DNA from 3 places in the Roseibium salinum genome. Region 3 is predicted to be linked to each of the others. Evidence: predicted binding sites of a transcription regulator. Region 3 holds the regulator's gene; each other region holds the start of a gene.
The links. Region 3 encodes HrcA, which represses chaperone genes, less so after heat shock. Its sites were predicted from a motif close to GTTAGCACTCNCNNNNNGNGAGTGCTAAC; they were not measured.
Positions count from the first base shown of each region.

Region 1: ON753_RS25860 (co-chaperone GroES) is a predicted target of HrcA. The motif match lies at 819-847, and genes of this name have one in related genera.
Region 2: groES (co-chaperone GroES) is a predicted target of HrcA. The motif match lies at 1,045-1,073, and genes of this name have one in related genera.

Region 1 covers NZ_JAPEVI010000003.1:4,583,795-4,586,061, reverse strand. Annotated here, with positions in the region: gene ON753_RS25870 (hypothetical protein) at 1-130, opposite strand, end outside; gene ON753_RS25865 (hypothetical protein) at 192-344, shown strand; gene ON753_RS25860 (co-chaperone GroES) at 902-1,219, shown strand; gene groL (chaperonin GroEL) at 1,267-2,267, shown strand, end outside.
Region 2 covers NZ_JAPEVI010000003.1:2,489,044-2,491,310, reverse strand. Annotated here, with positions in the region: gene groL (chaperonin GroEL) at 1-599, opposite strand, end outside; gene groES (co-chaperone GroES) at 656-943, opposite strand; gene ON753_RS16075 (hypothetical protein) at 1,257-1,829, opposite strand; gene ON753_RS16070 (sigma 54-interacting transcriptional regulator) at 2,003-2,267, opposite strand, start outside.
Region 3 covers NZ_JAPEVI010000003.1:3,502,577-3,504,843, forward strand. Annotated here, with positions in the region: gene rph (ribonuclease PH) at 1-619, opposite strand, end outside; gene hrcA (heat-inducible transcriptional repressor HrcA) at 770-1,840, shown strand; gene ON753_RS20735 (HesA/MoeB/ThiF family protein) at 1,901-2,267, shown strand, end outside.

The sequences.
Region 1 (2,267 bases), 1.1 Mb from region 3:
CGTCCGCCGTCAGAGCCGGTCTTCCAAATCCACCCTTCAGCCGGACAGCCTGCCCGACCGTGAAGAGATGCGTCGGTGCTTCCTGCCGGGGCGGGCGGGCGCTGCGTCTGAGAGAGCTTGTAGAAATCATGGCTGCGGTAGTCCTTCCAATGTGTGGCTTAGAGATCGGTCGGATCGATCGGCGCCATCTGATGTGTGTGAATGTTCAAGCCGGTGACCGGCAGGTGAATAAAGGCGCCAGGCCGTCGCCGCGCACGGCGGGAGAAGCCCCCGGTCGGTTCCCCGTTCCGGTCGACGCGATCGTCGCCGTCAGGCTGCGCGGCGTCGAAGCCAAGGTTCCGTAATACTGAGGAGATCCAACCAGTAAGGTCTGCGTGGTGCGTGTTGTCACTGACAAGATGTCTCCGCAGGAGCACGCGGATGCGTTTCTCGCATGGGCTGCATCCGAACCTGCACGAATTCCCAGGCCGCCAGTACATCCGTGGTCAGCGCCGGGCTCAATCCAGTGTTCGAACGGGCTGCATGCACGACGAATCGGGGCGATGCATTCGTTATCGAGAATTCGGTGGAGAATGGCGGGTCGAAGTCTCTGACACCGCGAAAGCCAAATCGGCCAAATCAACGTTGACTACATATACGCTTCAAACTTGATCGAAACAAGGCACGTTCCCGCTTTATTTATTAAGCCAGGAAAAATCCGCTGGATTATTTGAGAGGAAAAGGTCGAGCCGCGAGAAAAACAACCCGGCCGGTAGGGGAAATACGGGAGATCGGCGGAATACGGCCGGAATTTATATTTTTAGCAGCCGATAATTTATTTTGGCAGTCCTATCATTCGACTGCCAAAGACGCTATATTCTCAATGTGGTCGCCCTACACGCCGACCTCAGAAAGAACATTCATGAAATTCCGTCCCCTCCACGATCGCGTCGTCGTTCGACGCGCGGAAGGCGATCTGACGTCCAAGGGCGGCATCATCATACCCGACACAGCCAGGGAACGGCCCCAGCAGGGCGAAGTGCTCGCAATCGGCCCCGGTTCGCGTGACGAGAGCGGGAACCTGACCCCTCTCGACGTCAAGCCAGGCGATACGATCCTGTTCGGCCAATGGTCCGGCACGGAAGTCCGGATCGATGGCGAAGACCTTCTGATCATGACCGAAGCCGACATCATGGGCGTTGTCGAGAAGACCGAGGCGACCACCACAAAAGCCGCCTGACCGTCTCTCTCCAATCCTGTATCTCAATCCCGTACTGGACGAACATCATGTCTGCCAAGGAAATCAAATTCTCCACCGATGCGCGCGACCGAATGCTACGCGGCGTCGAACTGCTCAATAACGCCGTCAAGGTAACGCTTGGCCCCAAGGGCCGTAACGTCCTCATCGACAGGTCCTTTGGCGCGCCCCGCATCACCAAGGATGGCGTCACCGTCGCCAAGGAAATCGAGCTTGCCGACAAGTTCGAGAATATGGGCGCGCGGATCGTGCGCGAGGTGGCTTCGAAAACCAACGAGCTGGCCGGTGACGGCACGACCACCGCGACCGTGCTGGCCGCATCGATCCTGCGCGAGGGCACCAAGCTCGTCGCCGCCGGAATGAACCCCATGGACCTGAAGCGCGGCATCGACCTCGGCGTCGCCGCCGTCGTCAAGGAAATCCAGGCGCGGGCAACCAAGGTCAACTCTTCCGGCGAGATCGCGCAGGTCGGCACCATCGCCGCCAATGGCGACGCAACCGTCGGCGAGATGATCGCCAGGGCGATGGAAAAGGTCGGCAACGAGGGCGTGATCACGGTCGAGGAAGCCAAGACGGCGGAGACCGAACTCGACGTCGTCGAGGGCATGCAGTTCGACCGCGGCTATCTCTCGCCCTACTTCGTCACCAATCCCGAGAAGATGCGCGTGGAGCTCGAGGATCCCTACATCCTCCTTCACGAAAAGAAGCTCGGCAATCTGCAGGCCATTTTGCCGATCCTGGAAGCAGTGGTGCAGAGCGGCAGTCCGTTGTTGATCATCTCCGAGGACGTCGAGGGTGAGGCGCTGGCGACGCTGGTCGTCAACAAGCTGCGCGGCGGACTGAAGGTCGCAGCCGTAAAGGCTCCGGGCTTCGGCGATCGCCGCAAGGCCATGCTGGAGGACATCGCGGTGCTGACGGCAGGTCAGGTGATCTCCGATAACCTCGGCATCAAGCTCGAGAATGTCACGCTCGACATGCTCGGGCGGGCCAAGCGCGTGGTCATCGAGAAGGATACGACCACGGTGATTGA
Region 2 (2,267 bases), 1.0 Mb from region 3:
AGGTAGCCGCGGTCGAACTGCATGCCTTCGACGACTTCAAGCTCGGTCTCGAGGGACTTGGCTTCCTCGACCGTGATGACGCCTTCGTTGCCGACGCGCTGCATGGCTTCGGCAATGTCCTTGCCGACCTGCTCGTCGCCGTTGGCGGAAATGGTGCCGACCTGGGCAACTTCGGCGGAGGTTGTGATCGGCTTGGAAGCGGCGGTCAGGGCCCGGACGGCTTCTGCGGCAGCAAGGTCGACACCGCGCTTCAGATCCATCGGATTCATGCCGGCGGCAACGGCCTTGGCGCCTTCCTTGACGATGGACTGGGCCAGGACGGTTGCAGTGGTGGTGCCGTCACCGGCGACGTCGTTGGTCTTAGAGGCCACTTCGCGCACCATCTGGGCGCCCATGTTCTCGAACTTGTCTTCCAGTTCGATTTCCTTGGCAACGGAGACACCGTCCTTGGTGATGCGCGGAGCGCCGAATGCCTTGTCGAGAACGACGTTACGGCCTTTCGGGCCGAGGGTCACCCTGACTGCGTTGGCAAGCGTGTCAACGCCGCGCAGCATGCGCTCACGGGCGTCCGTTCCGAATTTTACTTCTTTGGCAGACATGTAATCGTCTCACTTGTTCTGGAATGGAGTTGAAATCAGAAGCGGTTCGCGGATGGTTACGCGATCACGCCCATGATGTCGGATTCCTTCATGATCAGGAGGTCTTCACCGTTGATCTTGACTTCGGTGCCGGACCACTTGCCGAACAGAACGCGATCGCCTTCCTTGACGTCGATCGGGATCAGATCGCCATTGTCCTTGCGAGCGCCGGTGCCAACGGCAACGACTTCGCCTTCCTGCGGTTTTTCTTTTGCTGTGTCCGGAATGATGATGCCGCCGGCGGTCTTCTCTTCAGAGTCTACGCGGCGGACGACGACACGGTCGTGCAGTGGACGAAATGCCATAAGACTGTTTCCTCTCATGAGCGCGCCCCACACTTTAGGCAGCGCGCGAGACATGAACATTGGGTTTGAACCGCACGGGAGAAGCTGGGTCTCCCGCGGCTATTAGCACTCCCACATGGCGAGTGCTAGCAGCGTCTCCGATTTATGTAGCTGAGAGGGTGTTGTCAATGCTTTGCGAGGAGATTTTCCGCGCCGGCCTCCCCTTGGCGGGGGCTGGCGATGCAGAACGCCTGCCGATGGGCGGACCCTGCCTTTGAATAGTGGCAGGATTTTGGGCAAGGCCGGCTTCGAGCGGACGCGTGTTCCAGCCCGGTCAGTCCGCCGCGGATATTGTGAAGGGCAAAACGAAGCCGGACCGGCCGCCACCGACCGTGTCGGTGAAGTCCGTTTCCAGCCTGTACTCGCCCGCTGGCAATCCGCTGAACCGGAAATTCAGGGAGGCTGCGATTTCGCGTTTCTTCGAACGGCCGTTGCCGGAGAAGACCGCGAAATTGTCCTCTTTGGCCAGAACCTGACCGGAAAGGTTCAAGAGCTTGTAGCTTGCCGTCAGCTCATACGCATATTCAGAGCCGTTCTCCTGAAAGCCGTAGCCGACCGGTTCGGCATAGATGAAAAGCGCCTCGCCATCGGAGAAAGTCGCGTTTTCACGCGGTCTGTACTGTCCGTAGCCGGTACTGGCGCCTTCCGTGAAGGTCGTTTTCGTGAAGGCAAGGTCCGCTGCTTCCCAGGCCTGGTCGTAAGCGTTCAGGGCCTCTGCGAATGCTTCGGAAGGGGCGGTGCTGGTCTCCGTGGTTGCCTGCGCGGACAGAATGCCTGTCAGTGTTGCAGTCGCAATAAGAACAGCGGACGCAATCCGCCGATGTGTAGTTCCAGCCAGCAAAGCCATATTTCCCCGCACGCCCTTAAGTCTTGTCTTTTATTAGCGATTTGGCCGATCGATATAGACTGACTTCCCGCGCAAGACAAGGAAATGTGTGCAATGCAGTAAACGTTAGCCGGAAATGCTAAATTCCAGACCGCATATCTCCCGCGCCCTCTGCTTGGCGTGAGAAATGCGGATCAACCGCTGCGTGCCAGCCACGACTGGCGTTTGCGGTAGATGGTGGACGGACTGATCTCGAGAGCCGCCGCTGCCATGGCGATGTTGCCGTCAAAGGCATCCAGGGCATCCTCGATGATCCGTCGTTCCTGTGCCCAGAGAGGCTCTATCGAGCCGAAGGCGCGGATCGGCGCTGCCGCGCGGGAGCGTTCGCGGGACAGGTCGATAATCGAGTTCGGGCGGCTGCTCTGGTCGCGAATGGCCATCGGCAGCATGTCGAAGGTA
Region 3 (2,267 bases):
CGCCCTCGGCGGTTCCCTGGATCTCGACGATGCCGCCGGAGCCGGTGATGACGAAATTCGCATCGGTTTCCGCCGTGCTGTCCTCGGCATAGTCGAGATCGAGCACCGGGGCGCCTTCGTAGATGCCGCAGGAGACCGCCGCGATATGCTCCTTCAGCACCTCGCCGGAGACCATGTCGCGGGCCTTCATCCATTCAACGCAGTCGCGAAGCGCCACCCAGGCACCGGTGATTGCGGCCGTGCGCGTGCCGCCGTCAGCCTGGATGACGTCGCAGTCCACGCTAATCTGCGCCTCGCCCAACGCTTGAAGGTCAACCACCGCGCGCAGGGAGCGGCCGATCAGGCGCTGGATTTCCTGCGTGCGGCCGGACTGTTTGCCGGCGCTCGCCTCGCGGCGCATACGGTCGCCGGTCGCGCGCGGCAGCATGCCGTATTCGGCCGTCACCCAGCCCCGGTTCTGGCCGCGCAGCCACGGCGGGACCCGCTCTTCCAGGCTGGCGGTGCACAAAACGTGCGTGTCGCCGAACTTGACGAGGCAGGAGCCTTCCGCATGTTTGGAAACACCGCGTTCCAATGTGACGGCGCGGAGCTCGTCGGCTGCGCGTTTGGACGGACGCATGAAAATACCCTTCGACTTTCGCTTATCGGAAACGGCTGTTTCCCTCAAACCTTCGCGCCTTGTAGACCCCAAGCTCATTCGCCGTAAAGGCCCAGCTTCACGTGAGCCCCATTTTGCGCCTATATCTTGGGAGTAAGACCCGCCGGGTTTATGTCAGATGGAGAATATGCCTTGAGCCTCAGCGACCTCGACAGGAGATCCCGCGAAATATTCCGTGCCATCGTCGAAACCTATCTGGAGACCGGCGAACCGGTCGGCTCGCGCAATGTTTCCCGGAACCTTTCCATGTCCCTTTCGCCCGCCTCGGTCCGCAACGTCATGTCGGACCTGGAGCATATGGGCCTCCTGCATTCGCCCCACACCAGTGCAGGCCGTCTTCCGACACAGGTCGGCCTGAGATTTTTCGTCGACGCGCTTCTGGAGGTCGGCGATCTGACCCAGCAGGAACGCCAGGCGATCGACGTCCAGGTGCGGGCCACGAAACAGGCGAATTCGACCGAACAGGTGCTTACCGAGGCCAGCCAGATGCTGTCCGGCCTTTCCATGGGCGCCGGTGTCGTGCTGACCCACAAGTCGGACATCCGGCTGAAACACATCGAGTTCGTACGCATCGAACCGCAGAAGGCCCTTGTCATTCTGGTCAGCGAAGACGGGTCGGTCGAAAACCGCGTCATCGACCTGCCTCCTGACCTGCCGTCTTCCGCGCTGGTGGAAGCCACCAACTATCTGAATGCCCAGATCCAGGGACGAACGATCCCGGAAGTCCGCGCGGAGCTCGAGAAGGTCCGTGACGCGGACCAGCTGGAACTCGACCAGTTGAGCCGGAAGGTCATCGACGCGGGGCTTGCCGTGTGGAGCGGCGAAAGCGTGAGCGATCCGGGCACCCTGATCGTGCGCGGCCGGTCTAATCTGCTGACCGACCTCGATGCGGTAGAGGATCTGGAGCGGATCCGGTTGCTGTTCGACGACCTGGAAAGCAAGAAGGACCTCATACAGCTTCTGGGTCTTGCCGAACGGGGCGACGGCGTGCGCATTTTCATCGGCTCGGAGAACAACCTGTTTTCGCTGTCCGGATCTTCGCTCGTGGTGTCGCCCTACCGGGACAGCAACCAGCGCATCGTCGGCGTTCTCGGCGTCATCGGCCCGACGCGGCTGAACTATGCGCGGGTCATCCCGATGGTGGATTACACCGCCCGGCTGGTGAGCAAGATCCTGGGATAAGGCTTGATCCCTTGCCCCGGCCGACCCCATTTAACCCGATCAACGAGAACAGAACCCGACATGCTTTCTCCCGCTGAACTTGAACGCTATGCCCGGCACATCGTGATGCGCGAGATCGGCGGGGCCGGGCAGCAGAAGCTGAAGAACGCCCGCGTTCTGGTGATCGGCGCGGGCGGGCTCGGGGCGCCGGTGCTGCAATACCTGGCCGCCGCCGGGGTCGGGACGCTCGGCATCGTGGATGACGACACGGTGTCGCTTTCCAACCTGCAGCGCCAGGTGATCCACGACACCTATCAGCTCGGCGAACCGAAGGTCGCCAGCGCGGCCGAAGCGATTGCCCGGCTCAACCCGAATGTGAAGGTCGAGCCCCGTCCGACGCGCATTGCCGGGCATAATGCCATTTCACTCGTCACGAACTACGATATCG